2 regions of the Mammaliicoccus lentus genome follow, and region 2 is predicted to be linked to the other one. Evidence: predicted binding sites of a transcription regulator. Region 2 holds the regulator's gene; the other holds the start of a gene.
What was found. The regulator LexA, encoded in region 2, represses DNA repair genes until DNA is damaged. The targets are predictions, from matches to a motif close to CGAACATATGTTCG.

Region 1 (16,797 bases), 650 kb from region 2:
ATTTGCATTTGGTTAATGATAAATTCAGGTATATGTATGTTTTCCAAGAAGCTTCTTGAAACAGGTCCACCGTGTGCTTCTTGATTGATAAAATTACCCCATCTCCCAATGGCTTGCGCTAAAATAATACCTGGCGCCACAATATCGACCATTTGGAAGAAGGATAAGTTTTTCACTCGACATAATATTGCCCCAGTTAAAAATGCACCAATTAATCCACCGTGTATAGCAATTCCACCGTTCATAATTAAAGGTATCTCTGCTAAGTGTTGACTATAATATTCCCATTCAAATGCAACATAATATATTCTCGCACAAATGATGGCCATAACCACACACCAAATGATTAAATCAATTAACGTTTCTTCTTTAATTCCTACCTTTTTAGCCGTGCTTTGTGCCATAAGATAACCAATTAATATACCAGATGCGATTATGATTCCATACCACCTAATTGAAAGTGGTCCTAATTGAATTGCGACTGGATCTATCCCTAGCACTTCCATCATTCTTTCTCCTTACTAGCGTTTTTTAATATTTCAGCATTTAGACGATTATTAAATTCTTCTGCCGTATTAATACCCATATTGTTTAGACGATAGTTCATCGCTGCTACTTCAATAATGACAGCTAAGTTTCTACCAGGTCGAACAGGTATTGTTTTCTTAGTAATTTTAGAATCGAGTATTTTTAATGTTTCTTCATTTAATCCTACACGATCATAAATTTTTTCTTTGTGCCATGTCTCTAAATTGATATTTAATTTAATACGTTTTTCCATCAAAATCGAACCGGCTCCAAACAATGTCATTACGTTAATGATACCTAAACCTCTTATTTCTAATAAATGTTCAATGATTTTCGGTGCTTTACCGATTAATTCATTCTTATTAATTTCTTTTATCTCTACGTTATCATCCGCTACAAGACGATGACCTCTTTTTACAAGTTCTAATGCTGTTTCACTCTTACCAACACCACTATCGCCAGTAATAAGAACACCAACACCATAAACGTCAACAAGTACACCGTGCAACGAAGTTTCAGGCGCTAATTCTCTTTCTAAATAGCTTGTCACTTGTCCCATCAATTTTGTAGTTGATGATTCGCTGATAAGTAGTGGCGTATTCTCTCTATTACAACTTTCTTTTAATTCTTCAGGCGCTTCTAGTCCACGCGTTATAATAATAGCAGGTGTTTCCGGTCTACATAATTTAGCCATGCGTCCTTCTTTTTCTTCATCCGGCAACAAATTATAAAATGATAATTCTGTCGTACCTAATACTTGAATTCTGTCTGAAGAATAATGTGAAAAATACCCTGCCATCTCGAGCCCAGGTCTTGATAAATCAGTTTCAGTTACTTTGCGATGGAGTCCAGCCTTCCCAGCAATGACTTCCATGTTAAATTGTTCTATTAATTTACTACTCGTAATCATAGGTTCACCTCTAGGTTAATATATGTTAATTCTAATGAACTTTAGTGATAACTGCAATCATTATAAATATACGAAAAGTGACAATAAAGCAAAAACTAGAAGATTAAAGTTCGTTATTTTAAATTATTTGACTTTAAATATAGAAATGTTGCACGTGACACTTCTCTAGCAACTTTAGAGACTCGTAAATTTCTATATGACCAGAATTTATATTATTTCTAATAAAAAAGAGACTGGACATAAATACATGTCTCAGTCTCTCATTATAAAGGCAGTAGCTGACTAGGTGGGACTACGAAATCTTTTTATTAAAATGAGATTTCTCTCCCGCTCCCAAACGTAACTTTCTAAGCTACTTATAAATTATTATTTTGATCGTTGTTATTATTATCGTTATTCTCGTTGTTCCCTTTGTTAAATGAGCGGATAATTGTTCTTAATGATTCGTCTAATTGTTGTACTGGATCCACATCGCTGTTTTCTCTATTTTGAAATTGTTTATCAAATTCAGTTTTACCGTTTTTAGCTGTTGATTTTACTTTTTCAAATAAATCTTCAAATAATGTTTCTACATTTTCTCTAGATTTACTTGTGAATGCTGTTGATTTTTGACCATTATTTGAAGTAGCTTCTAATAGTTTCACCGCTTCATCTACATTAATATGGTCTTTCTCGATTAATTCTAAAATCTTTAACTGTACTTCGTTCATACTTTCGCCTCCCGTTTTATGCTCGATCTCTTTCTAAGATCGGCTTTAAATATTTACCAGTATATGATGCATCTACTTCTACTATATCTTCTGGTGTTCCTGTTGCGATGATTTCTCCACCGCCATCTCCACCTTCTGGACCTAAATCAACGATATAGTCTGCTGTTTTAATGACATCTAAATTATGTTCTATAATAATGACAGAGTCACCATTTTCTACAAGTCTGTTTAATACACTTAGCAAGCGTTTTATATCATCAACGTGTAAACCAGTTGTTGGTTCGTCAAGAATATATAACGACTTACCGTTAGAACGTCTGTGCAGTTCAGATGCCAGCTTCACACGTTGAGCTTCACCACCGGATAAAGTAGTAGCAGGTTGACCGAGTTTAATATAACCTAGGCCAACATCAACAAGTGTTTTAAGCTTTCTATTTATCTTTGGCAAGCTTTCAAAGAAATGATACGCATCTTCTACAGTCATTTCTAATACGTCAGAAATATTTTTTCCTTTATATGTTACTTCTAACGTTTCTCTATTATACCTTTTTCCATCACAAACTTCACATGGTACGTATACATCAGGTAAGAAATGCATTTCAATTTTGATGATTCCATCGCCTTTACATGCTTCACAACGGCCACCTTTAACGTTAAAACTAAATCTACCTTTTTGATAACCTCTTACTTTAGCTTCATTCGTTTGACTAAATACATCGCGAATATCATCGAATACACCTGTATATGTCGCCGGGTTAGATCTTGGTGTTCTACCTATTGGTGATTGATCTATATCAATAATTTTTTCTATTTCATTAACACCTTTAATAGATTTGTGCGCACCAGGTCTTGTTTTTGTATTATAAAGTTGTTTTTGAAGTCCTTTGTATAATACTTCGTTAACTAATGAACTTTTGCCGGAACCAGAAACACCCGTTACACAAGTCAATACTGATAATGGAAAATCTACATCTACATTCTTCAAGTTGTTACTCGTTGCACCTTTTACAGAAATTTTGCGTTTCGTTATTTTTCTTCTCTTAGCCGGCACGACAACTTTTTCTTTACCACTTAAATATTGACCAGTTAAAGAATCTTCATTAGCCATGACTTCTTCTGGTGTACCACTCGCAACTATTTCACCGCCATGAACACCAGCTTTAGGCCCTATATCTACTAGGTAATCTGCTGCTTTCATCGTATCTTCGTCATGTTCCACAACAATTAAAGTGTTGCCCATATCTCTCATAGATTTCAAAGTATTAATTAATCGGTCATTATCACGTTGGTGTAGTCCTATAGAAGGCTCATCGAGAACATAAAGTACACCTGATAACCTTGAACCAATTTGCGTTGCTAATCTTATACGTTGCGCTTCACCACCAGATAAAGTACCTGATGATCTGTTTAATGTTAAATATTCTAAACCAACATCATTTAAGAATGTTAGTCTTTCGTGTATTTCTTTCAAAATTAGCTTAGCAATTTGACGTTCAGTTTCATCAAGCGTTAAATTATCGAAGTGTTTTAATGAATCACTTATAGAATATCTTACAACTTCACCTATATGTTGACCGTCTACTTTAACACATAAAGCTTTTTCATTTAATCGATAACCATTACATGTTTCACATGTTTTTTCGACCATGTATTTTTGCATAACTTCTCTTACATATTCAGATGGCGAATCATGGTATCTTCTTTCGATGTTATTCAACACACCTTCAAAAGCCATCGTTCTTGTACGTTTTGCTTTTGTACCATAATCTTGATTAAATTCAAATTTAATTTCATCATCATGACCACGTAAAATGATATTTTTTTCTTTTTTAGTTAAATCTTTAAATGGCTTATCCATATCTATTTTAAAATGCTCACATGTTTGTTCTAATAATGTTGGATAATAATTAGAACTAATAGGTTGCCATGGTAATATAGCGCCATCTTTAAGGCTTAAAGTTTTGTCTGGCACAACTAAATCTATATCAACTGTTAATTTACTGCCTAAACCATCACACGATGGACAAGCACCAAATGGACTGTTAAATGAGAACATTCTAGGTTCTAAATGATCAACAGAGAATCCGCAAATTGGACATGCATGGTGCTCTGAAAACTTAATTTCATCACCATCAATAACGTCAGCAATTGCAGTACCATCAGCTAATTCTAAAGCAGTCTCTAATGAATCAGCTAGACGTGCTTCTATGCCATCTTTAACGACTAAGCGGTCTATTACGACATGAATTGTATGGTTTTGATTTTTATTTAATTCTGGTACATCGTCTACGTCTAAAATTTGGCCGTCAACTTTCAATCTTGCATAACCCTTTTTAGCAATATCGTCGATTAATTTCTTATGTGAACCTTTTCTTCCAGAAATTATTGGAGATAGAATTTGAATTTTAGTTCTTTCTTCTAACTCCATTACTTGATCGACCATTTGCTGCACGGTTTGAGATTTTATTTCTATACCATGGTTTGGACATATCGGTCTTCCTACCCTTGCATATAGTAATCTTAAATAATCATAAATTTCAGTTACCGTTGCAACAGTAGAACGCGGATTTTTACTCGTTGTTTTTTGGTCAATCGAAATAGCTGGTGACAGCCCTTCAATTAAATCAACGTCCGGTTTATCCATTTGTCCTAAAAATTGTCTTGCGTAAGCACTTAAAGATTCTACATATCTTCTTTGTCCTTCAGCATAAATAGTATCAAAAGCTAATGAAGATTTACCTGACCCAGATAAACCTGTCATCACTATTAATTGATCTTTAGGTATTTCAATATCTACATTTTTTAAGTTATGTGCTCTCGCACCCTTTACGATGATGGATTTATTTTTCATCTCAGTCACCTTTCTGCTTTTAATTCAAACAATATGTCTCTTAATTCAGATGCACGTTCGAAGTCTAAATCTTTCGCAGCATCTTTCATTTCGTTCTCTACGCGCTCAATTGTTTTCTCTCTTTCTTTCTTCGTGAGTTTCTTAGGTGCTTTTTTCTTGTCTTGTTCGTTAACTTCATCTGTTTCAACTGTAGCAGATATGACATCGCGTATTTTCTTATTAATTGTTTGTGGCGTAATATTATATTTTTCGTTATATGCTTCTTGTGTTTCTCTACGTCTATTTGTTTCATCAATAGCTGTTCTCATAGAATCAGTAATTTTGTCAGCATACATAATGACTTTACCTTTATCGTTACGTGCAGCACGACCTGCTGTTTGGATGAGTGACCGTTCTGATCTTAAGAAACCTTCTTTATCAGCATCTAAAATTGTAACAAGCGACACTTCAGGGATATCTAAACCTTCTCTTAGTAAGTTAATACCCACTAACACATCATAAACACCCATTCTTAAGTCTCTAATAATTTCAATTCTTTCGAGTGTTTTAATTTCAGAATGTAAGTAGTTTACTTTGACTCCTGCTTCTTTTAAATAAGTTGTTAAATCTTCACTCATTTTTTTCGTAAGCGTTGTGATAAGAACACGCTCATTTTGTTCAACACGTTCGTTTATTTCTGACATTAAATCATCGATTTGATTTTTACTAGGTCTTACTTCTATGATTGGATCTAACAAACCAGTTGGTCGTATAATTTGTTCAACCATTTCATCTGTATGCTCAATTTCAAATGGACCAGGCGTAGCTGAAACGTACACAAGTTGTTTCGTTTTCTCTTCAAATTCTTCAAATTTAAGAGGTCTATTATCTAAAGCACTTGGCAGTCTAAAGCCATGTTCAACAAGAACATTCTTTCTAGCTTGGTCACCATTATACATACCTCTAATTTGTGGTAATGTAACATGAGATTCATCAACCATAACTAACCAATCATCACCAAAATAATCTAATAATGTATATGGAGTAGAGCCTTTAGGACGTAACGTTAAGTGAACTGAGTAGTTCTCAATCCCTGAACAAAATCCCATTTCTCTCATCATTTCTAAATCATAGTTTGTTCTTTGTTCTAAACGCTGTGCTTCTAATAATTTATTTTCTTTACGCAATTCTTCTAAACGTTCTTTTAATTCTTGTTCAATTCGTTCAATTGCAACTTTCATTTTTTCTTCACGTGTTACGAAGTGGGAAGCTGGATAAAATAGGAAATGTTCTCTTTCTGCTATAACTTCTCCAGTTAGATAATTCACTTCTCTAATTCTATCTATTTCATCACCAAAAAATTCGACTCTTACACATAGCTCATCACGAGATGCTGGGAATATTTCAACAACATCCCCTCTAACTCTAAATGTACCACGTCTAAAATCGATATCATTTCTAGCATATTGGTTATCTACTAATTTTCTTAATAATTCATTTCTTTCCATTTCCATGCCCTTACGTACACTCACTACTAAATCCTTATATTCTTCTGGATTTCCTAAACCGTAAATACAACTCACACTCGCAATAACAATAACGTCATTACGTTCAAACAATGAACTTGTAGCTGAATGGCGCAATTTATCTATTTCATCATTGATAGATGCATCTTTTTCTATGAAAGTATCTGTTTGAGGCACATACGCTTCAGGTTGATAATAGTCATAATAACTTACAAAGTATTCAACACGATTTTCAGGGAAAAACTCTTTAAATTCACTATATAATTGCCCGGCTAACGTTTTATTATGAGCAATAATCAATGTCGGTTTACCAACTTCTTTAATTACATTACTCATCGTAAATGTCTTACCAGTACCAGTAGCACCTAATAATGTTTGGTGTCTTTTACCGTCTTTAATACCCTTTACAAGAGATTTAATTGCTTCAGGTTGATCGCCTTGCGGAGAGTATTCAGAATGTATTTCAAAAGGAATATGTTGCATAGTAACCTCCTAATTTTCTCAAATATATAAATATATTTTAACAAATTTTTGTAAAAATAACCAAACATTTGTTCGTTCTAAGTTTATAAAAATACAAATAAGAGGAAAAATCACATTGATTTATCCTCTTATCTATCTTGATTCAATTTTATCTATTTTGAGTGCGTCCACGATATAATAACCAGCGACTAGACTGATAACATCTAACACAATAATCAACTCATCATGAAAGAACCCTTTGTAAACTGATGCACCGATAATAACTGTTGCAATCAGTAATCCAATCCATTTATTTTGAGTGATTTGTGTCAAAACTATAACCAGTAAACAAGGGAGGAACAATGCTAGAATTGGCCAAATCATTCAATTCGTTAACTCCTTTTTGTTTCACGTTTTTCAAGAATTGTCATTGTCGTTTCTTTTAATTCAGAACGTGGAATAAATTTTTCTTGTAACATTTCCGGTATAATATTTTGAATAAAATCTTGTACTGATGATAAATGATCGAATTGCATAATTGTTTCTAATGAGCTTTCGTAAATTTCAAAAAACAAAGGTTCAGGGTTTCGTTTTTGAATTTCTCCAAAAGATTCATAAAGCAAGTCAATTTTATCAGCAACACTGAGTATTTGTCCTTCTATACTATCATCTTTACCCTCTTGTAGTCTATGTCTATATATACTTTGATATTCTTCAGGAAATTCTTCTGTTATAAACTTTTCTATCATTTCTTCTTCAACTTGAGAAAATAATTTTTTCAATTCATACGAAGCATATTTTACAGGTGTTTTAATATCACCAGTGAATATTTCTGGATAATCGTGGTTTAATGCTTTCTCATATACAAGCTTCCAATTAATTTCTTGGCCATTTGCTTCTTCAACTGTAGCTAAATATTGTGCTATTTTAGTTACTTTAAAAGAATGTGCTGCCACATTATGGTCTTGAAATTTGAATTTTCCAGGACATCTTACTAATTTCTCTAAATCTGTTAAACTTTTAAAATATTGGTGTACCCCCAAATTAATGTTCCTCCTTTAATTGTAAGACTAAGTTATTTAGTGTTTTTTCGGACAATTCTCCTAAATATACTTTTTCTACTTTCCCTTCTTTATTCACGAAAAGTGTTGTTGGTATATTATAAGATTTAAACTTTTTCAAAAAGTCTTCTTCTGCTACATATATATCATAATTTACATGAACGTCATCAATAAGTTGTTGTGCTGGTTTTCTTTTATCTTTAACATTTAAACCTATCAGTTCCACATCTTTATTAGAATGCTTAGCGTATTTAACAAGCTCGGGCATTTCTCTCTTACAAGGATCGCACCATGAAGCAAATAAATTAATAACTGTAATTTCATTTTTAGAAGTTACTTTTTTTAATTCAGTTGGTTCAAGTTTATCAAAAGTTTTCACTTTTTCATCATTAACATTTAAACCAGTTGCAGGATGACTATTTTGAAAAGTTTGTTCGCCCTGTTGTTCTTGAAATTGTTCTTTATTTTGAAACTTATTTACGTCTATCACTTTATATATACTTATTCCTATAATACTCATTAAAATTAATACTAGTATGATTTTTAACCATTTTTTCATTACTTCAAACCTCTTCAGCTTAATTTACATTTATTATATCAACTAAAGTTATAAAAAAAAGCAAATAGTTTAAATTCATAATTGAATTAACTACTTGCTTGTACATATTTAACTAAAATGACTAATGTATATAGTTGTATGCTTTAGCTGCAGAAGCTGAAATTGTTCGTGAAGAAACAACTCCTACACCTTGATAGTTCATCTCTGATACTTGTAGAGAACCATCAGAGTTAACATTTTCAACGTATGCTACATGACCGTAGCCACCAGCTGTAGATTGTAATATAGCGCCTGCTGAAGGAGTATTGTTAACTGTATAACCAGATTGTGCAGCTGCATTAGCCCAGTTGTTAGCATTTCCCCAAGTGCTTCCAATATCAGGGCGTTTACTAAATGCATAGTAAGTACATTGACCTGAAGTATATAAATTAGCCCCGCCACCTGTTGATGGTCTGCTATACGATACTGCAGTAGTTGGCGATTCATTATTAAACGTTGGTAAAGCGTATGCTTGGTAGTCTTCAGTATTATACTCACTACCAGTTGAAGTTTGCTCAAAAACATATCTTAATAAGCTTTCTTCTTGAGCTGATGCTTCAGGTGCGTTAATTGAAACAGTAGTTGGTTCTGCAGTAGCTTCATCGCCAGATAATTGAGCGTCTGCTGATACTAATAATGGTTTACCAACTAAAATAATATCTGATGACAAGTTATTCCATTCTTTTAATTCTGATACAGTTACGTCAAATTTTTTAGAGATTTTATTGAGTGTATCGCCTTCTTGTATAACATAAACGTCATCTTTTAATACTTTTATATTTTGTCCTACTGAAACTTCAGTAGAAATTTTATTTAATTCTTTAAGATTTGAAATAGAAGTCCCATATTCCTGTGCGATAGTTGCTAATGTTTCACCTTCTTTAACTTCATGCTCTGCAGCAAAAGCTGTTGTTTGTACTAAAGATGTTAAAGCTGTAACAGATGCAAACGTAACTAATGTCTTCTTCATGATGGTTAAATCCTCCTGAGATTTATATGTTTTTATTTATATTTATATTAATTTGAGTTTCCCTCAACTATTACTGGAAATATAATATCATAAAATCATCGCACAAATTCCTTTGTTACATATTCGTAATATAAACGTTACCTTTCTATAATTTAAATTAAAAATATCTATAAAGATTATTATGACAGTCTTAATAGCTAGTATTAAATAATATTCATAATATAATATCGTCAAAAAAAAATCATTGTCGATGGAGAATTTATCCAAAAACCATTTACCAATTCTTATTTCATTAAAATACAATGTAACAATTATAAAAAAAAGAAAAATACAGAGTTATAAGTTTTCGTAACTTATAACTCTGTACTTTATTTTTGTTCTGCTAACCATTTTGCTACTTCTTTAGCTTCTTTTTCATCAACTACTTTACTCGGCATACTACCTTTACCTTCATTGATAATTTTCTCTATATCTTGTTCTGATAGTTTAGAACCTACATTTTTCAATGATGGACCAGAAGCACCTTCTAAGTCTTTACCGTGACAGCCGACACAAGAATTATTTTTAAAAATCTTTTCCCCTTGAGAGCTATATTCTTCAGATTTACTTTCGTCCGATGAAGAATTTCCACATCCAGCAAACACTAATGAAGAAGCCGCAACGATTGAAATAATGCCCGTTTTAAATCTCATGTTTTACACCCCATATTAATATATAATCACATTAATATTTTACCATGATTGTGTTTATTTTAAAACGATATTGTGTATTTTTTCACAAAACCTTAACTATTATGTTCATCAAAAAAATCAGGTGAATTTCTTGTTATTTAAGAATTTCACCTGATTTTTGTTTACTTTATTTTATGATTGCTCGTTTAATTGACTACGTAAATATGCATCTATAAACGGATCAATTTCTCCGTCCATTACTGCACTTGTATTTCCTGTTTCTTCATTGGTTCTATGATCTTTAACCATCGCATATGGATGGAATACGTAAGAACGTATTTGACTTCCCCACCCAATTTCTTTCTGCTCGCCTCTTATTTCATTTAAAGCAGCAGCTTGTTCTTCTAATTCTCTTTGATAAAGTTTAGCTTTTAACATTTTCATTGCTTGCTCTCTGTTTTTAATTTGAGAACGCTCATTTTGACAAGTAACAACGATGCCTGTTGGTTGGTGTGTAATACGCACCGCTGAATCAGTAGTATTAACGTGCTGTCCACCTGCACCGGATGCTCTATAAGTGTCTACTGATATATCTTCAGAATTAACTTCGATTTCAATTTTTTCATTATTAAATTCTGGTGTAACTTCACAAGAAACAAATGATGTATGTCTTCTTCCCGAAGAATCAAATGGAGAAATACGTACTAATCTATGAACACCTTTTTCAGCTCTTAAATAGCCATAAGCATTGTGCCCTTTAATTAATAAAGTTACACTTTTAATTCCTGCTTCATCACCATTTTGGTAATCTAATGTCTCAACTTTAAAGCCTTTATGTTCAGCGAATCGTTGATACATTCTGAGTAACATAGAACCCCAATCTTGAGATTCTGTTCCGCCAGCACCAGGATGTAATTCTAATATCGCATTATTCTCGTCATGCTCTCCATTTAATAATAGATTCAATTCAAATTGTTCTATATCTTTATTAATTGTTTTTAAGTCAGACTCTAAAGCTTTATGCATATCTTCGTCATATTCTTCTTGTAGTAATTCAATCGTTGTATACAAATCTTCAATTTGATTTTCTAAATTATAAAAATCATTTACAACTGACTTGAGTGCATTATTTTTATTAATAATTTCTTGTGCTTTATTCTGATCATCCCAAAAAGAAGGATCAACCATCATTTCTTCATATTCTTGTATGTTTGTCTCTTTATTTTCTAAGTCAAAGAGACCCCCTGATGTTTAATAATTTTTCATTATGCTTATTTAAAATCTGTTTAATTTCCGTTAATTCCATAATTTAACTCCTTTACGCTTTACCGTGACAATTTTTATATTTTTTGCCGCTTCCACAAGGACAAGGGTCATTTCGACCTACTTGTTCATCTTTAACAATCGGTTTAGGTTTTACTTTTTCTTTACCGTCGTTTGCTCCAACGTGTTTAGCTTCACCAATTTCAACTTGTTGACGTTCTACTTGTTCACCGCGGTCAATTGTAGCTTTTAAAATATACTTACTTACTTCGTCTTCAATGTCACTTAACATTGTTTCAAATAATTCTAAACCTTCATTTTGATATTCACGCAATGGATTTATTTGACCATAAGATCTCAAGTGAATACCTGTACGTAATTGATCCATCGTATCGATATGATCTGTCCATTTACGGTCTATCGTTCTTAATACAATCATACGTTCAAATTCAGACATTTGATCTCCGAATTCTTCTTGTTGATGTTTATATTGGTCTTTAATTTTCTCAAGTACAATTTCTTGGATATCTTCATAGTCTCTTCCACGGATATCATCTGCTTTAATTACACCAGGTTGTAGATAAGAATCTTCGATATATTGAACAAGTGCTTCATAATCAATATCATCTTCATTAGCTGATAAATGATAGTTTATACCACGTTCAAGAGAAGATTTAATCATACCTTTAACGATATTTTCGACATTATCATTTTCAATAATATCATTACGTTCACCGTATATAATTTCACGTTGTTGTCTTAAGACATCATCATATTCTAATAGACGTTTACGAGCATCAAAGTTATTACCTTCAACACGTTTTTGAGCAGACTCTACCGCTCTTGAAACCATTTTTGATTCAATAGGTGTATCATCATTCATACCTAGTCTGCCCATCAATGATTGCATGCGTTCAGAGCCGAATCTCACCATTAATTCATCTTGTAACGATAAATAGAATCTACTTTTACCAACGTCACCTTGACGTCCAGAACGACCTCTTAATTGGTCATCAATACGTCTAGATTCATGTCTTTCTGTACCGATAACTGCTAGTCCACCTAATTCTATAACGCCTTCGCCTAGTTTAATGTCTGTACCACGACCAGCCATGTTTGTCGCGATTGTAACAGCACCTTTTTCACCAGCGCTTTGAATAATTTCCGCTTCACGTTCATGGTTTTTCGCGTTTAAAACATCATGTCTTACGCCTTTTTTCTTCAGTAAGTTCGAGATATATTCACTCGTTTCAACTGCTACTGTACCTAATAGTACTGGTTGACCTTTTTTGTATAATTCGATGACATCTCTAACTACAGCATCAAACTTACCTTTTTGAGACGCAAATATCATATCTGCTTCATCTTTACGTTGAATAGGTCTATTAGTAGGAATTTGAGTTACAGTCATATTATAAATGTTTCTAAATTCTTCTTCTTCCGTCTTAGCAGTACCTGTCATACCAGATAATTTATTGTACATTCTAAAGAAGTTTTGGAATGTAATAGAAGCCATTGTTTTAGACTCATTTTGAATTTCTAATCCTTCCTTAGCTTCAATAGCTTGATGCAATCCATCTGAGAAACGACGGCCCGGCATTGTACGACCAGTAAATTGGTCAACAATCATTATTTCACCGTCTTCAACAACATAGTCCTTGTCTTTAAACATCGTACGATTTGCTTTTAATGCAATGTTGATATGATGCATTAAGTTTACATTTTTAACATCGAACAAGTTATCTATTTTAAACATGCGTTCTGCTTTATCAATACCTTGTTCAGTTAACGTAATCGCTTTTGTCTTTTCATCATACGTAAAGTCATCTTCATCTTTTAACATTTTAACGAAAACATTTGCTTGAGTATAAAGTGTCGTAGATTTTTCTGCTTCACCAGATATGATTAACGGTGTTCTCGCTTCGTCAATTAAAATAGAGTCGACTTCATCGATAATCGCAAAGTTTAATGGTCTCATTACGCGGTCATCTTTGTATGTGACCATGTTATCTCTTAAATAGTCAAAGCCTAATTCATTATTCGTACTATACGTAATATCTGCAGCATATGCCGCTCTTTTTTCTTCTGTACTTAAAGAATTTAAATTCAAGCCTACAGATAAACCTAAGAAGTTGTATAGTTTTGCCATTTCTTCACTTTGGAAACTAGATAAATATTCGTTTACTGTAACAACATGTACCCCTCTGCCACTCAGAGCATTTAAATATACAGGCATTGTTGCTGTTAACGTTTTACCTTCACCAGTTTTCATTTCTGATATATCACCACGATGAATTGCAATACCACCCATAACTTGTACTTTAAATGGTGTCATGCTAAATACACGTGTAGAAGCTTCTCTTACGATTGCATATGCTTCTGGAAGTATTTTATCTAGATACTTTTCTTGTTTTTTATAATCTTCTATCTCTGCCAATTCTTTTTGGTATTGTACTGTCTTTTCTCTTAATTGGTCATCTGTTAGTTTTGCAATTTCGTCTTCAAAACCGATGACTTGATCTGCTAATTTTGCAAGTGATTTTACAACTCGCTTATTACCATCAGCTAATTTTGATAAAAAACCCATTTTGTTCTCTCCTTCAACTAGGAAACTAGTAATCTTACAACAATATATCATAACACTTTTATTTTTATTTTTATACTATTTAAGATTACCACCTCTTTTAACGAAAAGCTATTATTACACAAAGAAAACTGACACAGAAGTTCTGCATCAGTTTTCGGTTTATTCATTTATTGTATTGATGTTTCAATTAAACCATATTTACCGTCTTTACGTTTGTAAACTATACTTGTTCCATCTGTTTCTGCATCTGTGAAGATGTAGAAATCATGACCTAGTAGATTCATTTGTAAAACAGCTTCTTCAGAATCCATAGGTTTCAATGCGAACTGTTTAGAACGAATAATTTCTATTTCACTATCGTTTTCTTCGTTTTCCTCCGGATAACCTGGTTCAGTAGTAGCGAATATGTCTTTTTCTCGTCCTTTATCACGATACTTTCTGTTTACTTTTGTTTTGTACTTACGCACTTGTCTTTCTAATTTGTTAGTTATTAAGTCGATTCCAGCATATAAATCATCATGTTTTTCTTCAGCTCTTAAAGTAACTTCTTTCAACGGAATTGTTACTTCAACTTTACTACTTGAATCCTGATAAGTTTTAATTTTAACATGAGCTATCGCTTCCGGGACATTTGTAAAGTAACGTTCTAATTTACCTACTTTGTCCTCAATATAATTTCTTATCGGATCAGTCACTGTGATGTTTTCACCATGAATTTCAAATCTGATCATAAAGCACCGACTCCTTTAATGCGCTATTCTCTTTGTGTTTCTTCCTACTATTATTTTACCATTATTTTATCCTCTTGCAAATGTTAAGGCATCTAGTTTTCTGATTTTTCTAACAAGTAAATGCTCGGCCAATTGATGTATTGTTAGACCCGTTGTATAGATATCATCTACTAGTAATATTTTTTTATTTTCTAAGTTTATTTCGTCGATTAATTTAAATGGATTATTTTGTTCTGACCTTTCTTTTTTCGACAAGCAAGCTTGTTTTTTTCGTTCTTCTGTTTGAAATAGTTGTGTATAAGGTATGTTTTGTTTATCTAATACGTACGCAACATGATCGAAAGTTCTATTTCTTAGTTTATTATCATTAATAGGTGCTGGCACGATTAAATCGTAATTTTTAATTATCTTTCTAGGTATTTGAAATATTTCGTACAATGCTAAATCTCCAGAAAATTTATATTGATGCATCAATGTTTTAATAAAAGTTTGATAATCATAAAGTGTATGTAGTTGATTAATTAACTTATAACTTTGAGATAACCACATACAATCTAAACATTCATGTTCATCTTCTGATAATATTTTCAAACATTTTGTACATCTTCGTACATTATGATTGAACGTCAAATTTAACTGGCAAGATTGGCATATATTTTGAGATTGATTAAATAAATTCAATAAATTTATCGATTCATTTATTGAATTTTGACAGATTAAGCATTTTTTCACTTTAACCATCCTCTTTCTTTAGCAAGTTTATTCATGCTCATAATTTCTTTTCTCGCTAAGTCCATTTCTTTAGTTATCCCTTTGTTGTAACATATTACGTTTCCTGTCGGATTAGAAGTCTTTCTACCGACTCTTCCTGCAATTTGAATAATAGCACTTGAAGTAAACATATCTGTTCGAATAATTACAACATCTAACGCTGGTAACGTAACACCTCTCTCTAAAATAGTCGTTGTAAACATGATATCAACTTCGTTATTTCTTAAACGACTAACTTTCTCATGTCTTTCTGGATCTTGACTCGATACACATTCAATCTTTGAAAAGTACTGCGTATATAGTTTGAATACAGATTCCATATAATTAATATCGTGGAAAAATACAAATGTTTTTCTATTTTCATTAACTTGTCTTTTTAAAAATTTTAGTAATTTATGATTTATTTTTGTTGTCTTAACAATATTATAATGAAATTCTGGTACAGGTAGAGGGTGTCCGTGATAGCGTGCAGGTAAAGTTATTATTTGATGTTCTTTGAAAAGTGAACGCAGTTGTTTGTTAGGAGTAGCAGTTAAATAAATATGACTAGATTGTATACGAGTTGCTTTACTTATCGTTGTCATTAACTGATTGTCCATTTCTAAAGGAAATGCATCAACCTCGTCAACGATTACCACATCAAAATGTTGATAATATCTCATCAACTGATGAACTGTAGATACAATAAAGGTGCTGTTAAATTTAGCAATTTGTCCTTCATATAATAAATCTATTTGTTCATCAACAAAAGCCTGTTTCAACCTTAAATATACTTCTTTAACAACATCTACTCTTGGAGAGACAACAGCCACGTTATAACCTTTACGCCTTGCTTGAGAAATACCTTCAAAAATCATTTCTGTCTTTCCTGCACCTGTAACTGCGTGCAATAGCAATGGGGAATGTGACAAGATAGCTTCACTAACCTTTTGAGAAGCTAGTTCTTGTTGAGGACTTAATTTAAAATCTAGTTTAAAGTATCCGGGTGTCTCTTCTCTGTGACTTTCTATCACGTATATATTTTTACAACTTTGAACTTTACCAAGTTGAATACAACTTCTACAATAAATAGTTTCTTTATTACAGTGGTAACAATAATAATGATAGAACATCCTTTGATCAGTATTTGTACATTGATTACATTTATACTTATCATTAACGATTGTAACCCCTGGTAAA
Region 2 (16,797 bases):
GTTATTACAGCAAATAAAGATTTATTGGCTGTTCACTTAAGAGTATTAGAAGATTTAGCAGAAAAAAATAAAGTAGCGTTAAAATATGAAGCAAGTGTTGCCGGTGGTATCCCAATTGTTAACGCAATTAATAATGGTTTAAACGCGAACAATATTAATCAATTTATGGGTATTTTTAACGGAACATCAAACTTTATCCTTAGCCAAATGACACGAGAAGGTAAATCTTATGAAGAAGCACTACAACTTGCAACAGATTTAGGTTATGCAGAAGCAGATCCTACTGATGATGTTGAAGGCGTAGACGCAGCTCGTAAAGTAGTTATTACGAGCTATTTATCATTCAATAGAGTTATTTCATTAGAAGATGTAGAAAGAATAGGTATTTCGAATGTCGAAATTGAAGACATAAAAGTAGCTGAAAAATTAGGTTATAAAATTAAACTTATAGGCCAAGGTAAATTCGAAGATGGTCAAGTTGTAGCAAGCGTAAAACCGACTTTATTACCGAACAGCCATCAAATGTCTCATGTAGAAGACGAGTATAATGCTATTTACGTTATTGGTGATGCAGTAGGAGATACTATGTTCTATGGTAAAGGTGCAGGCAGTTTAGCAACTGGAAGTGCAGTTGTATCAGACTTATTGAATGTTTCGCTACAGTTTGAATCAGACTTACACACATTGCCACCACACTTTGAACTAAAAACTGAGGCAACTAAAGAGATTGTAGAAGATGATGTCGTGAAATTCCCTCTGAAAAATAGTCACTTTATCATTGTAGAAAGTAATAAAGATGAAGATCAATTAAGAGAAGATATTAAATCAATAATAGATTTCCATAGAAGTGTTAAAGTAGAACAAAGAACTGAAAATACTTATGGCATTGTTATTAGAGGTATAGATGAATTACCAACTGAAAAACTTAAAGAAAATGGGTTAAATATTTTAAAATATTATCCAATCGAAGGAGACCAATAGTATGGGAAGATGGCAAGGACTTATTCATAAATATAAAGAATATTTACCAGTAAATGAAAATACACCAGAATTAACATTAAATGAAGGTAATACACCATTAATTCATTTACCTTATTTATCAGAGCAATTAAACATTAATCTATATGCTAAATTCGAAGGCTTGAATCCAACTGGCTCATTTAAAGACAGAGGTATGGTTATGGCCGTTGCTAAGGCTAAAGAAGAAGGTAAGAAAATTGTTATTTGTGCTTCTACTGGAAATACATCTGCTTCAGCTGCTGCGTATGCAGCAAGAGCTGGTATGAAAGCGATCGTTGTAATACCTGAAGGCAAAATAGCTTTAGGTAAGCTAGCACAAGCAGTTATGTATGGTGCAGAAATCGTTTCAATTAAAGGAAACTTTGACGAAGCTTTAAATATCGTAAAAAAGGTTGCGGAAAAAGGCGAAATTGCTTTAGTTAACTCGGTTAATCCATATAGAATTGAAGGTCAAAAAACAAGTGCGTTTGAAATCGTAGAACAGTTAGATGGTAAAGCGCCAGATACTTTTGCTATTCCAGTTGGAAACGCGGGAAATATCACTGCATATTGGAAAGGTTTCAAAGAATTTGATAATTTGAATCAATCTGGATTACCGGTAATGTGTGGTTTCCAAGCAGAGGGTGCTTCACCGATAGTTCAAGGTAAAGTTGTTAAAAATCCTGAAACTGTCGCTACTGCTATCAGAATTGGAAATCCTGCAAGTTGGAAAATGGCAGAAGAGGCGAGAGATGAGTCAAATGGTTTGATTGATAGTGTTACAGATGAAGAAATTTTAAAAGCTTATAAATTAATGACTAGTAAAGAAGGCGTGTTTAGCGAACCAGCAAGTAACGCATCAATTGCAGGTTTATTGAAATTACATGAACAAGGAAAATTAAAACCAAATCAAACTGTAGTTGCCATATTAACTGGTAATGGATTGAAAGATCCAGATACAGCAATTGATTTATTGGATTCACCAATCACACCACTAGAGAATGACGAACAATCTATTATTGATTATATCGAGAGTGCTTTACGATGAAGAAATTACAACTCAAAGTACCAGCATCAACAGCAAATTTAGGAGTTGGGTTTGATTCTATAGGGATGGCTTTAGATAAATACTTAGAAGTTGAAGCAAGCGTATCAGTAGATCAACAATGGCACTTTGAGCACATTGGACCTCATTTAACAGGATTACCTGAAGATGAAACACATTATATTACTCAAATTGCACAACAAGCAGCAAATAAATTCAATCAAAAAGTACCTCCACTTCGATTGAAAATGTATAGTGATATACCATTAGCAAGAGGTTTAGGAAGTTCCGCTTCAGCATTAGTAACAGGTCTCTTTTTGGCGAACCATTTTGCAAACTTAAAACTATCTAAATATGAATTGCTTCAATTGGCAACAGAAATCGAAGGACATCCTGATAATGTTGCACCGACTATATATGGTGGCTTAGTCTTAGGTGTTTATGATCCAGAAGAAAACCAAACCGATGTATCTTATATTGATATTCCAAAAGTGGATGTCATAGCGACGATACCGTCTTATGAATTATCTACCGAAAAAGCTAGAAAAGTATTACCAGAGAATTTAGCATTAAAAGATGCGGTAAAATATAGTGCAATTAGTAATACGATGATTAGTGCTTTAATTCAACATAATTATGAACTAGCTGGAAAAATGATGATGAAAGATGGTTTTCATGAGCCGTATAGACAATATTTAATTCCAGACTTTGAAGATATTAAGACAATAGCATTAGAACACGGCGCTTATGCCACAGTTATTAGTGGTGCGGGCCCAACAGTATTAACACTTATTAAAAAAGAACTCAGTGGTAAATTAGTGCGTACATTACAAGAAAAATTTAAAGATTGTGAGTCAGAGCTTGTAACAATTAATAGATTTGGCGTAAAACAAACAACAATTAATTTATAAAATAAAGATGATGCTTACATTCTTCTTATGGTAGAATGTAAGCATCATTGCATTTAAGGAGATAGTTATGACATATAAATACATAGTTATGGATATGGATGATACATTGTTAACTTCAGAAAATAAAATTAGTGAAGAAACACATGCATATTTATTAAAAAAACAACAAGAAGGCATGAAAATTATACTTGCTTCTGGTAGACCAACAGCAGGTATGACAAAGCATGCAGAATCTTTAAATTTGAAACAAAATGGTGGATATATTGTAAGTTATAATGGTGCAATTATTACAGATACAGCAACAAATGAAGTTGTATTTAAACAGACGATAGATAAAGAAAATGCACATAAAATTATAGATTTTTGTAGAGAAAATAATTTCTTCAGTTTAACATATATCAATGATGAAATCGTTTATGATTCTACACATGAATATATGAATATTGAAAGTGAATTAACAGGCTTGCCGATGGTATCGGTATCAGATTTAAAAGAAGTCATTACTGAAGATGTACCTAAAGTTATGGGGGTAGATTACGAAGAAAATATCTCAAAAGCTAATCAGTCTCTAAATGGACAATTTAACGATCATATTTCTTCAACTACAAGTAAGCCTTATTTCTTAGAGTTTATGAATAATGAAGTATCTAAAGGAAAATCACTTCAAAAGCTTTTTGAAAAAATAGAAGCGGATTTTTCAGAAGTTATTGCATTCGGAGATAGTTTAAATGACTCAGATATGTTAGAGAAAGCAGCTATTGGTGTTGCTATGGGTAATGCTAATGATACGATTAAAGAACTTGCAGACGTTGTAACTGATGACCATGATAATAATGGTATCGTGACAGCTTTAGAAAAATTACTTAAGTCATAAGAATAATTAAAAGCCGTGAAGTAGGATGGAATATCCATACTTCACGGCTTTTTTATGTCTAATAAAGTCTATCCTCGTTAAAAGCAATAGAAGTCATTTCAATAACTAAAATTGATTTTGCACCTAGTATTTTCAACTGTTGAACTAAATCATCTATTTCTGTTTTGTGTCTCAATCTCTCAACTAATACAATGATTTGATCATATTGATCTATTTCTAAGTTATATAAATAATGAGTGATTGATCTCTCTAAAGGAGACATGAAGCTAATTTTTTTGTTTGAATGGTTCAGTGTACTTGAATCAAAATTAAAACGTGTTGTACCTTGAACTTTTACTTCCTTCCCAGGTAAATATCTAGCAATTTGCAGAGGTACATATAGAAATTCTCCAATACCGATAATCATTTTAGATGAATCATCTAATAAATCACCGAGTAACTCGCCCATACGTTGGAATAATTCTTCAGAAATTTGTTGTTCTCTACCGTTTAAAGTAAATCTACCTGTTGAAATAAAGTATGGATTATCATGGATTGTTCCATTACGTAACATATTTTGAGCTTTAACGATAAAGTAATCATTTATAATATGTCTTAACGAATAATATTGTACTTTTGTTTCATGGTGGTTATTTTTTAATAGTTCATTATGAGTAAGTTGATGCGTAACATTTTGTATATCTTGGACTTCTACATCGAAAGACATTAATGAAATGATATTAATCTTGATATTTAAAGATTTTTCCAAACTAGAAAATGATTCTTTAACACTTTGTGATCTTAAATCGATAGGTGTTAATACCGTAAACATTTGTCTAGATGGATATTTTTTATGAATTTTCATAATTAGATTAATTACTGAATGACCATTTAACAAATGGTTATCTATAATGGCAATCCTCTCATCATTATCAAAAAAGTCTTTATCTTTAGTATAGAAAAACAGTCTTTCTTGTGTATCAACAATATCACTATGATCAAGTAAAGGTGGGTGAGATATCACTTTATCTCTTGTAGAAGCCAAGAACATAACATCATCTTCAAATAAACTAAATATAGAATGTCCGAGATTAACTGCACGCTCACTCAACCCTAAAAATCGAGTAGGTGGGTAATGTCCAAGTTTGTTCGTTTCTACTAAATTTAATGCTTGAATCATCTTACCTCTGTTTTGACTATTAATAGCACTTGCAACAGTCTCCATCCTTTCATCAGTTTCACCGGTTAAGGCTTCATGATATAAAAATCCTAATAATAAACCGACTAATAATGGATGTTCTGGATACAATGCTCTTGAATATCCTAAACAGGGAGATACAGGGATATAAGGAAACTCTGAATGTTCTTCTTGGGTCATGGCTAGCATTTCATCTATTTCGAACTGAAATCGATTATCTATTACTTTAACCTCTACTTGCTTTTCGTTATCTAGAGGGAAAACTTTACTCTGTTGAGACATGAAATAACTCCTTTATTTGCTCGTATGCGTCCATTCACGACTAAATTTTTTTCTTTTTATATGTGCATAAACTTGATCGGCAGCATAATCTTGATTTGTATAAACTGTAATATCATAGAAAACTTGATTTTCTTCAAAAGGTTCATTTAAGTATAAATCTTTTAAATGATCGAATAAGGACTGCATTTGTTCTCTTGTCAAACTCGTATATTCTCTTAAAGTCTTTTTTATGAGTTGAGAATCAGAATCAAATGCACTTTGCACCACAATAACAAAGCGTTCATCTTGTTTAAGTACATCATCAAATAAATTAGTTTGTCCAGTCATTGTTTCACCTTCTTAATGAGTTATTAATTATTTATGTTTATTATACTATATATAATGGAATAAGAAAAAGTTACAATTGTTTTTGTATAAAAAAATACTACCAACAATGTATTTGTATTGTTGGTAGTATTAACTCATTATTTATCATAGTTGTGTTTTGATAAATCGATATCTTCTAATTTAATAACTTTAGTTTTTGTTATGAATTTATGGATGAAATAAACAACAACGCCAAGTATGATAGGTAAGAATGATTCAATTAAAATTGGGATATTTAAATTGATGATACTATCAAATGATTGTCCAATTAGTAAGAATGCAATAACTGAAATAACAATAATAGGGCCTAAAGGATATAAAGGTGCTTTATATTCTAAAGTTTCAGTTTCTGATTTACCTTGTTTTCGTATAGCCATTCTTAAACGAACGTGACTGATGATGCTCATTAACCAAACTAATGTAACAAGTGCACCAAGCATATTTAATAATCTATAGTAACCGTCAGCATTTAAAGTTGCATATACGATTGATAAGAATATTAAAACGATTGTGACACATAGTGATACAAATGGCATGTTATGTTTATTTAATTTACTAAATACTTTTGGTGCTTGTTTATGTTTTGATAAAGAATAAAGTAAACGACTTGTAGCATATAATCCTGAATTACCAGCTGATATTAAAGCAGTTAGTATGACAGCATTAATAATAGAAGCGGCAAATGCGATACCAACTCTATCAAATACAATTGTAAAAGGACTTTGTGTTACTGTATTATCTTTGTTTAATAACAATGGATCTGTATAAGGTATTATTGCTGCTATTACTGCAATTGCTAGAATATAGAATAATAATATTCTCCAGAACACTTGTCTAATAGCTTTAGGCATAGATTCTTTAGGATTTTCAGACTCACCAGCAGTAACTGCAACAACTTCAGTACCACCAAAGCTGAATCCAGCAACAAGTAATACGCCTAAGAAACCAGATATACCATTAACAAAAGGTGCTTCTTTGTATGTGTAGTTCGTTAGACCTAAAGGCTCATTACCACCTAAAATACCAAAGATGATTAGCACACCGACAATTAAGAAGATGATTATTGTTGCAACTTTGATAAAACTTAACCAATATTCAGCTTCACCAAATGCTTTAACAGTAAATATATTTAATAAGAACAATATAACTATAAAAATCATACTCCATACAAATGGATCAATACTGTCAAATATATTCCAATATGTAATAATTTTAGCAGCTGTTAATATATCCACACTAGACACTAGTGCCCAAATAATCCAATATAACCAACCAACTGTAAAACCTGCAGAAGGGTCTATGAATCTACTAGAATAAGCACTAAACGATCCTGAAACTGGATAAAATGTAGCAAGCTCTCCAATAGCAGTCATTAAGAAATATAACATCACACCTATAATTGCATATGCTATTAACGCACCGGCAGGACCAGCTTGTGTAATGACAGCACCACTAGCCATAAATAGACCTGTACCGATAGAACCACCGATAGCTATCATTGAAATGTGTCTAGTCTTTAAACCACGTTTCATTTCTTCCATATAAATCACCATACTTTCTACTTCACTATTAACTTATTTTAAATATAAGTAATATTTTATTATCTATTCAGAAAATAAGCAATGAAAATTTTATTACATAAATGCTTTAAAGCATTAAATTAAAGAAATAATAAAAAAGTCACTCCAAATTAATGAAGTGACTTTTAATGTCGTATATCTTATTATAAATAAGAAATTATTTTGTTTCGCGATGTAAAGTATGACGACCTAATCTTGGACTATATTTTTTTAATTCAATACGTTCTGGATTTGTACGTTTATTTTTAGTAGAAATATAGTTTCTGTCGCCTGTTTCAGTACATGCTAACGTGATATTTACACGCATGTTCATCAGCCTTTCTGTATAGTAATCATTACGTTTTATAATAATATCATAAAATATAATGCTTAGCAATAGAATTACTCTATGAAATAGGGACATCAGATTGTTATAATAAAATAAATATAAATAAGGAGATTTTTATGAAAAATAAATCGAAAATAGCTATAGTATTATGTGTTACTGTCTTATTTCTAGCAGCTTGTGGATCTAAATCAACCAGTAATGATAAATTAAAAATTTATGCGACAAACTTTCCTTACGAGAGTTTTACTAAACAAATAGGTGGAGAATATGTAGATGTTGAGTCTATCTATCCAAGTGGTACTGATTTACATAATTACGAACCCACTCAAAAAGAAATGTTAAATATCGCAAAAAGTGATTTATTTGTATATTCTTCAGATGAGTTGGATCCAGTAGCTAAAAAAATTAGCTCTACAATAAAACAAGGCGACCACAAATTACAAACTATTCCTAATTTAGAGGAAAGTGAAATATTAGAACACCATCATGAAGATGGAGAAGAACATGAGCATGAACATGATGCAACACATAATGAAGAAAATGAACATGACCCGCATATATGGCTTGATCCAATTGCCAATAAAGAAGCGGCTAAATCTATTAAAGATAAATTAGTTAAAATAGATGCATCGCACAAAGAAACTTATGAAAAGAATTACAAGAAGCTAATAACAGATATCGATAAAATCGATAAAGAAATGAAAGAAATCACAAAAGATACGAAGCGAGATACTGTATTTATTTCTCATGACTCTCTTGGATATTTAGCAAATCGTTATCATTTTAAACAAACAGGTGTAACTGGAATGAATAATGAAGAACCTAGTCAAAAAGAACTTCTAAATATCATAAAAGAGATTAATAAATCAAAATCTCCATATATATTATATGAACAAAATGTAAGTTCTAAAGTAACAGATATTATAAAGAAAGATACTGATAGTAAACCACTTAAGTTTCATAATTTAGAAGTATTAACTAAAGAAGAAGCAAAAGATAAAAACATCACATATCAATCTTTAATGGAAGAAAATATCAAGAATTTAGATAAAGCTCTTAATAATTAATAAATATAATCTTATTTCGTTTACTTTTTCATGTTAACCATGTATAGTAACTAATGGATTATTATTAATAGTTTTGAAAGAGGTCATTGATATGAAAATTTTTGATTATGAAGACGTACAATTAATACCAAACAAATGTATAGTAGAAAGTCGCTCTGAATGTGATACTACTGTTAAATTTGGGCCGAAAACATTTAAATTACCAGTTGTACCTGCTAATATGCAAACAGTGATGAATGAAGAACTAGCTGAATGGTTTGCTAGTAATGATTATTTTTATATCATGCATCGCTTTGATGAAAAAGCACGTATTCCATTTATTAAAAAAATGCAAAGTAAAAACTTATTTGCATCTATCTCAGTAGGTGTTAAAAAAGATGAGTATGATTTTATAGAAGAATTAGCAAATGAAAATTTAATTCCTGAATATATGACAATAGATATTGCACACGGTCACTCTGAGCAAGTTATTAGAATGATTAAGCACATTAAACAACATATTCCAGAAACATTTGTAATTGCTGGTAATGTTGGAACGCCAGAAGGTGTTCGTGAACTAGAAAATGCTGGAGCAGATGCAACTAAAGTTGGTATCGGGCCTGGTAGAGTCTGTATAACAAAAATTAAAACTGGATTTGGAACTGGTGGCTGGCAATTAGCTGCTATTAACCATTGTAGTAAAGCTGCAAGAAAACCAATTATTGCTGATGGTGGAATCAGAACAAATGGTGATATTGCAAAATCAATTAGATTTGGTGCTAGTATGGTTATGGTAGGTTCACTATTTGCTGCACACGAAGAATCTCCAGGTGAAACTGTTGAACTTGAAGGCAAATTATACAAAGAATACTTTGGAAGTGCTTCAGAATTCCAAAAAGGTGAGCGTAAAAACGTAGAAGGTAAAAAAATGTTTGTCGAGCATAAAGGATCATTAAAAGATACTTTAATTGAAATCGAACAAGATTTACAAAGTTCTATCTCGTATGCAGGTGGCAAAGACTTACAATCTATCACTAAAGTAGACTATGTGATTGTACGAAATTCAATATTCAACGGTGACCGCGACTAAAAATAGGCGAGGTGGACTACTTGAAAAAAGTATTTTACTTATTCATATTGTTATTGATTATAACCTTAATCAAGCCAGTCCCTGAATCAGATTTATCTAAACAAATTCAACAAAAAGTGATGAATGTTCAACAAGGACTTGAAGATGAACAAACTACTAAGAAAGTTGAACTAAAGACGCCGAAAGAACAAGAATTTGCGATTAATAATATTCAAATCAATCAAACGAAAAGCGAAGTTGAAAAGAAACTTGGCAAACCAAAACGGGTAACCGTTAATGAATATAATGAGAAATGGCATGCATATCATGACCAATACAATGGATTTGTAATGGTCAGTTATGATGATGACAAAGTAACAGGATTATATACAAACCAAGACTTAATAACATCTCAAAAAGGTATAACGAGTAAAATGAAAAAGAATAAAGTTCGTTCAATTCTCGGTGAACCTTTAGATGAGATTCAAAAAGATAAAGTTAAGTTAGTTCAAAATGATCCTGATTATGATGTTTTCAAATTTGATAACATTTATACGACCATATTTTATGATAAGCATCAAGACAATCAAATTAAAGGAATAATGCAAGTAGCTTCGTCAACTGAAGATAAGCGTACAAATCAGTACCATACTGCTTCAGATGAATATAAGCGTGCATTAGAACTTCAAAATTTTGATATAGTCAATGCAGAGCGCGTTCAATTTGATTTACCGACATTATCTTATAATGAAAATGTAAGTCATACTGCTCGTAAGCATAGTACAGATATGGTGGATAACGATTATTTTGATCATACGAATAAACAAGGTTTATCTCCATTTGATAGATTAGACAATGATGGTTTTGATTATGTAACTGCAGGTGAAAACTTAGCATATGGTCAAATAAGCAGTGTTTATGCCCATCATGGACTAATGAACTCATTGGGACACAGAAAGAACATTTTAAATAAAGATTATAAAGAGTTAGGAGTAGGTGTCGATATTGGCGAAGATTTACAGCCTTATTGGACTGAAAACTATATTACTCAACAGTAGAAAATAGATAAGCAAAGTGCATTGTCTAAACAACTTTGATATAATAACGATATAAAAATTATTTCATATTTCCTTAAATGTTTTACACATGTTGTTTCTAATAATTTGATTGGTGGAATAACATATAAAGGGGAAGTTTAACATGGAAAATAAAGAAATAAATAATAAAGATATTGACGTTTTAGATCGTGTCAAAGAATTATTAAATAAAAAAGATGTTTCATAAAAAGATTTTTATAATAAAAATAAAAGCTCAAATAATCAAATAAAGGGAATATGATATAAAAAAAGCTGTGATGCACTTGCATCACAGCTTTTTTACATTTCTCTAAACAATCCTACTACTTTACCTAAGACACTTACATTGTCTAAGTAAATTGGTTCCATTGTACTGTTCTCAGGTTGAAGTCTATAACGTGATTCTTCTTTGTAGAAGCGTTTAACGGTAGCTTCATCATCTTCAGTCATCGCGACGATGATATCCCCATTCTCAGCAATTGTTTGGCTTCGCACGATTACTTTATCTCCATCAAGAATACCTGCTTCTATCATACTGTCTCCAATAACATCTAATATAAAGATATTGCTATTATGTGTTGATGTAAAGTGAGCAGGTAGCGGGAAATATTCTTCAACGTTCTCAACTGCTGTAATAGGTATACCAGCAGTTACTTTACCTATGACGGGAACATGAATGGTGTTCTCTTGGTTAATGTTCTCTCCTACAGTCTCGGTAATCTCGATTGCACGAGGTTTAGTAGGGTCACGTTTAATATATCCCTTTTCTTCTAATCTAGATAAATGGCCATGTACAGTGGAACTTGAAGCAAGTCCGACAGCTAAACCAATTTCACGAACACTAGGCGGGTAACCTTTTGTTTGTACTATATGTTTAATGAATTGATATATTTCAGATTGACGTTTAGTTAATTCTTTCATAGTCGCACGCTCCTAATATTGATTTAAATTTATTATAGCACATACGTTTCCTTCGAACAAACATTTGTTCGTATTTTCATTGACTACGAACAGTTGTTCTGTTAATATAAAAATACAAACAAACGTTCTAGGAGGAAGTAGTTATGACAGTAACAATTAAGAAGACAGTTTTAGTATATTTAGCAGTGTTCTTGATGACTCTATTAATAGGATATTTATACTTAGCTCAGTCTAATGCTGTTTATTCAACAGAACAGACGTACGAAATGACTGATCACAAAATCAAACAACAAGATAACCAACAACCAAATAATATAGATGCAGAACCAAATCATATAAGTAAATCTAAAGCTATGGTAGGTTCGATAGATTAATCGTTAAAATATGAGCAAATCCATTTGGATTTGCTCGTTTTTTTTGTTATCTTTTAATTAAATGGAAAGTGGTGATAAAATGTTAAGTAAAGAAAAGATTGAAAGAATTAATGAGCTAGCAAATAAAAAGAAAACAAGTGGACTTTCTGAACAAGAAGCAAAAGAACAAACAAAACTTCGTGCAGAATATTTACAAGCTTTTAGAGGTAACTTTAAAGATACGATTGAAAGCACAAAAGTTATCGATCCAGAAGGTAAAGATGTAACACCTGAAAAATTAAAAGAAATCCAAAAGAAAAATAATATAAGAAATTAGTTAAAATGAGTAATAATAATTAATATTCCGAATATTATGATGTATAATGATAATGGATAACAGAATAAAGGAGACTATAATATATGTTTAATGAAAAAGATCAACTAGCAGTAGATTCAATCCGTGCATTAAGTATCGATGCTATCGAAGCAGCTAACTCAGGACATCCTGGATTACCAATGGGTGCTGCACCAATGGCATATACTTTATGGACAAAGCATTTAAACTTTAATCCACAATCAAAAAACTATTTTAATAGAGACCGCTTTGTATTATCTGCAGGTCACGGTTCAGCGTTACTATATAGTTTATTACATCTTTCTGGTAGCTTAGAACTTGAAGAAGTAAAAAACTTTAGACAATGGGATTCAAAAACACCTGGACACCCAGAGTTTAATCATACAGATGGTGTAGAAGTTACAACTGGACCTCTTGGACAAGGATTTGCAATGAGTGTTGGTATGGCTATGGCTGAAAAACACTTAGCAGGCAAATTCAACCAAGATAATTATGAAGTTGTTGATCACTACACATATGTTTTAGCTAGTGATGGTGACTTAATGGAGGGTATCTCTCACGAGGCAGCTTCATTAGCAGGTCATTTAAACCTTGATAAATTAATCACTTTATACGACTCTAACGATATTTCATTAGATGGTGATTTAGATAAAGCTTTCTCAGAAAATGTTAAAAATAGATTCGAATCTTACGGTTGGAGTTACATCTTAGTTGAAGACGGTAATGACTTAGAAGCTATTGATAAAGCTATAACTGAGGCTAAATCATTAGAAGGTCCTACGTTAATTGAAGTAAAAACTGTAATCGGTTACGGAGCTCCTAACAAAGCAGGTACAAACGGTGCTCACGGTGCGCCACTTGGTGAAGAAGAACGTGAATTGGCATTGAAAGCATACGGTTTAGATCCATCTAAACGTTTCAACGTACCTCAAGAAGTATATGATATTTTCAGCAATACAATGTTAACTCGTGCAAATGAGCATGAAACAAAATGGAATGAATTAGTTGAAGAGTATGCTAAAGCTAACCCAGAATTAGGCGAAGCATTCAAACAAGCAATTTCTAATGAACTTCCAGAAGACTATGCTAAAGACTTACCTGTATATGAAGCTGGAAACAGTAGTGCTACACGTGCTGATTCAGGTGATATCATTCAAGCATTAAGTAAATCTGTACCAGCATTCTTTGGTGGTTCAGCAGATTTAGCGTCATCTAACAAATCAAACGTTAAAGATGAGCCAGACTTTAATGATGAAACACCAGAAGGACGTAACATTTGGTTTGGTGTTCGTGAATTCGGTATGGCAGCAGCAGTAAATGGTATGGCAGCGCATGGCGGTGTTAAACCTTATGGTGCGACATTCTTCGTATTCAGTGACTACTTAAAACCAGCACTTCGTCTATCAGCTATCATGGGTGTTCCTTCAACATTTGTATTTACGCATGATTCAATTGCTGTTGGGGAAGATGGTCCTACACATGAACCAGTTGAACAATTATCAGGTTTAAGAGCTATTCCAAACTTAAATGTTATTCGTCCAGCAGATGGAAATGAAACAAGAGTTGCTTGGAAAATTGCTTTAGAATCTAAATCAACACCTACAGCATTAGTATTAACGCGTCAAAACTTAACAGCTTTAGATGTTAAAGAAGCTGAAGTAGAAGAAGGCGTTCGTAAAGGTGGATATATTGTTTACCGTTCTGAAATAGAACCTGAATATCTATTATTAGCTTCTGGTTCTGAAGTATCTCTAGCAGTAGATGCAGCTAAAGATATTGAAGCTCAAGGTAAAGGCGTTCAAGTTGTATCATTACCAAACTGGCATGCATTTGATCAACAAGACCCTGAATATAAAGCTACTGTTTTACCTCCAACATTAAGAAAACGTGTTGCAATCGAAATGGCATCATCATTAGGTTGGCACAAATATGTTGGCATAGAAGGTAAAGTAATTAGTATTGATAGATTCGGTGCTAGTGCGCCTGGAGACTTAGTAGTTGAAAAATACGGTTTCACTAAAGAAAACGTATTAAACACAGTATTAAGTTTCTAATTTAAACTGAACAGTCCGAGACATATATAAATGTCTTGGACTGTTTTATTCCTAGTCATCTTTGCCGGGGTGGGCTGTGAAATCTTTTTAGCAAAATGAGATTTCTGTCCCGCTCCCTTTTTAATTTTGAAACATTAAGTTTCATCTTGATAAAATCTTTTTAATTTAGTAAACTTTTAGAGGATACAGAAAGTGGGTGAAATAATGGCAACATGGTTAGCAATACTATTAATCATCGTGGCATTAATCGGTGGGATTGCTCTAGGATTCTTCCTTGCGCGTAAATATATGATGGATTACTTGAAAAAGAATCCACCTATCAATGAGGAAATGTTACGAATGATGATGATGCAAATGGGTCAAAAACCATCTCAAAAGAAAATAAACCAAATGATGACAATGATGAACAAAAACATGGATCAAAAAATCAAGTAGTTTATATACATTGATGTTAAAGGGATTGCGACACTTCTTGAAAGTGATGTGGTCCCTTTTTATTTGTTAAACTTAGTATAATTAAACCTTAGTTTTAATAACTTTTCACTTATTGTTCAAAATAAATCGTTTTAATGACGCATAAATTTGATAAAATGGAAATAATAGTGAGGGGGGATATAATGGAATTAACAGTTTTTGTTGCTTTTGGTGCAGGTATATTAAGTTTTGTTTCTCCTTGCGTTCTACCTATATATCCTGCTTTTGTGTCATACATTACAGGTATGAGTTACGATGATTTAAAAAATAAAGGGCTAAGTCGTAATGCAATATTACATACTATTATCTTTTTGTTAGGGTTTAGTTTAATCTATATGATTTTAGGTATGGGCATAGGATACATATCTGGCTTGTTTATAAATTATCAAACATTAATAAGACAAGTAGGAGCAATCATCATTATTGTGTTTGGATTAATCATTTTAGGTGTATTCCAACCACAATTTTTAATGAAAGATAGAAAAATTAATTTTAAAGCAAAGCCTTCAGGTTTTATTGGTACGTTTTTAATTGGTATGGCTTTTGCAGCTGGGTGGACGCCGTGTAACGGGCCGATTATAGCTGCGATTGGAACGTTAGCAGCAACAAATTCATCCCAAGCGATGTTATATATGCTACTGTATGTACTTGGATTTAGCATTCCATTTTTCGTATTAACTTTCTTTATAACAAAATTACAAATAATTAGGAAGTACAATGTTGCTATCATGAAGTTTGGTGGTATAATTATGATAATTATGGGAATTTTATTGTTCTTTGATTTATTAACTGACATAACAATATTTTTCCAATCTTTGGGTTTGGAATAAACACAAATGATATTTAGAACTTAAAGGGGTTTTAATCATGTATTTGCTTTTTTCAGTATTTATAGCAGCTTTAATGAGCTTAGCCGTTATAGTTGTAAGAATGAAAGCACAAAATTATCCAACAAATACTAGAAAGATTATATTACCACCATTTTTTATGGCTACTGGAGCACTTATGTACGTAGTGCCTTATTTCAGACTAACAGGTGCTGAAATAATTGAATCGATCATTGTAGGTCTTTTCTTCTCATTATTTCTCATATTCACGTCCAACTTTGAAATTAAACGTTCTGAAATATATATGAAACGTTCAAAATTATTTCCAGTAATTCTTATTTCTTTATTGATTATAAGAACTGTAGGTAAGTTTGTATTGAGTGATTCAATCGATCCGGGCCAATTAGCTGGTATGTTTTTCTTATTGGCATTTAGTATGATTGTTCCTTGGAGAATATCTATGTACTTTAAATATAAGAAATTACGTAATCAAATAAGTGTTGTAAAATAAAAACAACGCACTACTCATTTATTGAGTGTGCGTTGTTTTTGCATTTGAAATTTCTTCTGCATGATCAAATATAGAAAACTTGTTTTTTTCATCGTCTGCTAATTCGAACAATGGCAAATATGGTGTATAATCGATATTAAGTTCTGTTAGCTTTTTCTTCATAAATTTGTGATCTCGTTTAGGTGTAGCAACGATATATCCCCTCATGATATGATCGAGTTCAATCGAAGTAGCATGTTCTTCTAGCGCGATTTTAGATACACGTCCACCGATTTTCTCTTTAGCAACGTCTCTAAAAAGATCTGGTACTGGAGACACTAATTCGTTTAATAATGATCTTGCTTCATCATTCCATAAAGGCAAGGCTTTGTGGATATAGTAATCTTGCCAATCGAGTTCACTCATGCCATCATCTTTAGGCATGCGCTTTAAGAATTTTCGAAACATAAAGAATCCGCCAATAGCAAGTAACGAAATAAAAACTATGCACCATAAGACAATAAAGAATATAAATACGTTACTCAATGAAATCACTCCTTATGACTAGTA

Region 1: the regulator LexA is predicted to act here: its motif matches at 7,049-7,062, upstream of uvrB (excinuclease ABC subunit UvrB).

The regions. Positions count from the first base shown of each region.
Region 1 covers NZ_OX344834.1:2,229,873-2,246,669, forward strand. Annotated here, with positions in the region: gene lgt (prolipoprotein diacylglyceryl transferase) at 1-509, opposite strand, end outside; gene hprK (HPr(Ser) kinase/phosphatase) at 506-1,438, opposite strand; gene ACNMOQ_RS11075 (hypothetical protein) at 1,795-2,148, opposite strand; gene uvrA (excinuclease ABC subunit UvrA) at 2,165-4,999, opposite strand; gene uvrB (excinuclease ABC subunit UvrB) at 5,005-6,987, opposite strand; gene ACNMOQ_RS11090 (CsbA family protein) at 7,120-7,350, opposite strand; gene ACNMOQ_RS11095 (YfbR-like 5'-deoxynucleotidase) at 7,359-8,009, opposite strand; gene ACNMOQ_RS11100 (TlpA family protein disulfide reductase) at 8,011-8,586, opposite strand; gene ACNMOQ_RS11105 (LysM peptidoglycan-binding domain-containing protein) at 8,708-9,595, opposite strand; gene cccB (cytochrome c551) at 9,964-10,287, opposite strand; one part of gene prfB (peptide chain release factor 2) at 10,459-11,499, opposite strand; one part of gene prfB (peptide chain release factor 2) at 11,501-11,572, opposite strand; gene secA (preprotein translocase subunit SecA) at 11,585-14,116, opposite strand; gene hpf (ribosome hibernation-promoting factor, HPF/YfiA family) at 14,284-14,847, opposite strand; gene ACNMOQ_RS11130 (ComF family protein) at 14,914-15,438, opposite strand; gene ACNMOQ_RS11135 (DEAD/DEAH box helicase family protein) at 15,576-16,797, opposite strand, start outside.
Region 2 covers NZ_OX344834.1:1,578,317-1,595,113, reverse strand. Annotated here, with positions in the region: gene ACNMOQ_RS07875 (homoserine dehydrogenase) at 1-981, shown strand, start outside; gene thrC (threonine synthase) at 983-2,047, shown strand; gene thrB (homoserine kinase) at 2,044-2,955, shown strand; gene ACNMOQ_RS07860 (Cof-type HAD-IIB family hydrolase) at 3,023-3,829, shown strand; gene ACNMOQ_RS07855 (phosphoribosyltransferase domain-containing protein) at 3,888-5,288, opposite strand; gene ACNMOQ_RS07850 (hypothetical protein) at 5,301-5,615, opposite strand; gene ACNMOQ_RS07845 (amino acid permease) at 5,753-7,195, opposite strand; gene rpmG (50S ribosomal protein L33) at 7,392-7,541, opposite strand; gene ACNMOQ_RS07835 (metal ABC transporter solute-binding protein, Zn/Mn family) at 7,679-8,629, shown strand; gene guaC (GMP reductase) at 8,721-9,698, shown strand; gene ACNMOQ_RS07825 (CAP domain-containing protein) at 9,719-10,735, shown strand; gene lexA (transcriptional repressor LexA) at 11,054-11,674, opposite strand; gene sosA (DNA damage-induced cell division inhibitor SosA) at 11,818-12,048, shown strand; gene ACNMOQ_RS07810 (DUF896 domain-containing protein) at 12,128-12,364, shown strand; gene tkt (transketolase) at 12,448-14,436, shown strand; gene ACNMOQ_RS07800 (YneF family protein) at 14,641-14,871, shown strand; gene ACNMOQ_RS07795 (cytochrome c biogenesis CcdA family protein) at 15,054-15,740, shown strand; gene ACNMOQ_RS07790 (CcdC family protein) at 15,775-16,248, shown strand; gene ACNMOQ_RS07785 (DUF2621 domain-containing protein) at 16,267-16,779, opposite strand.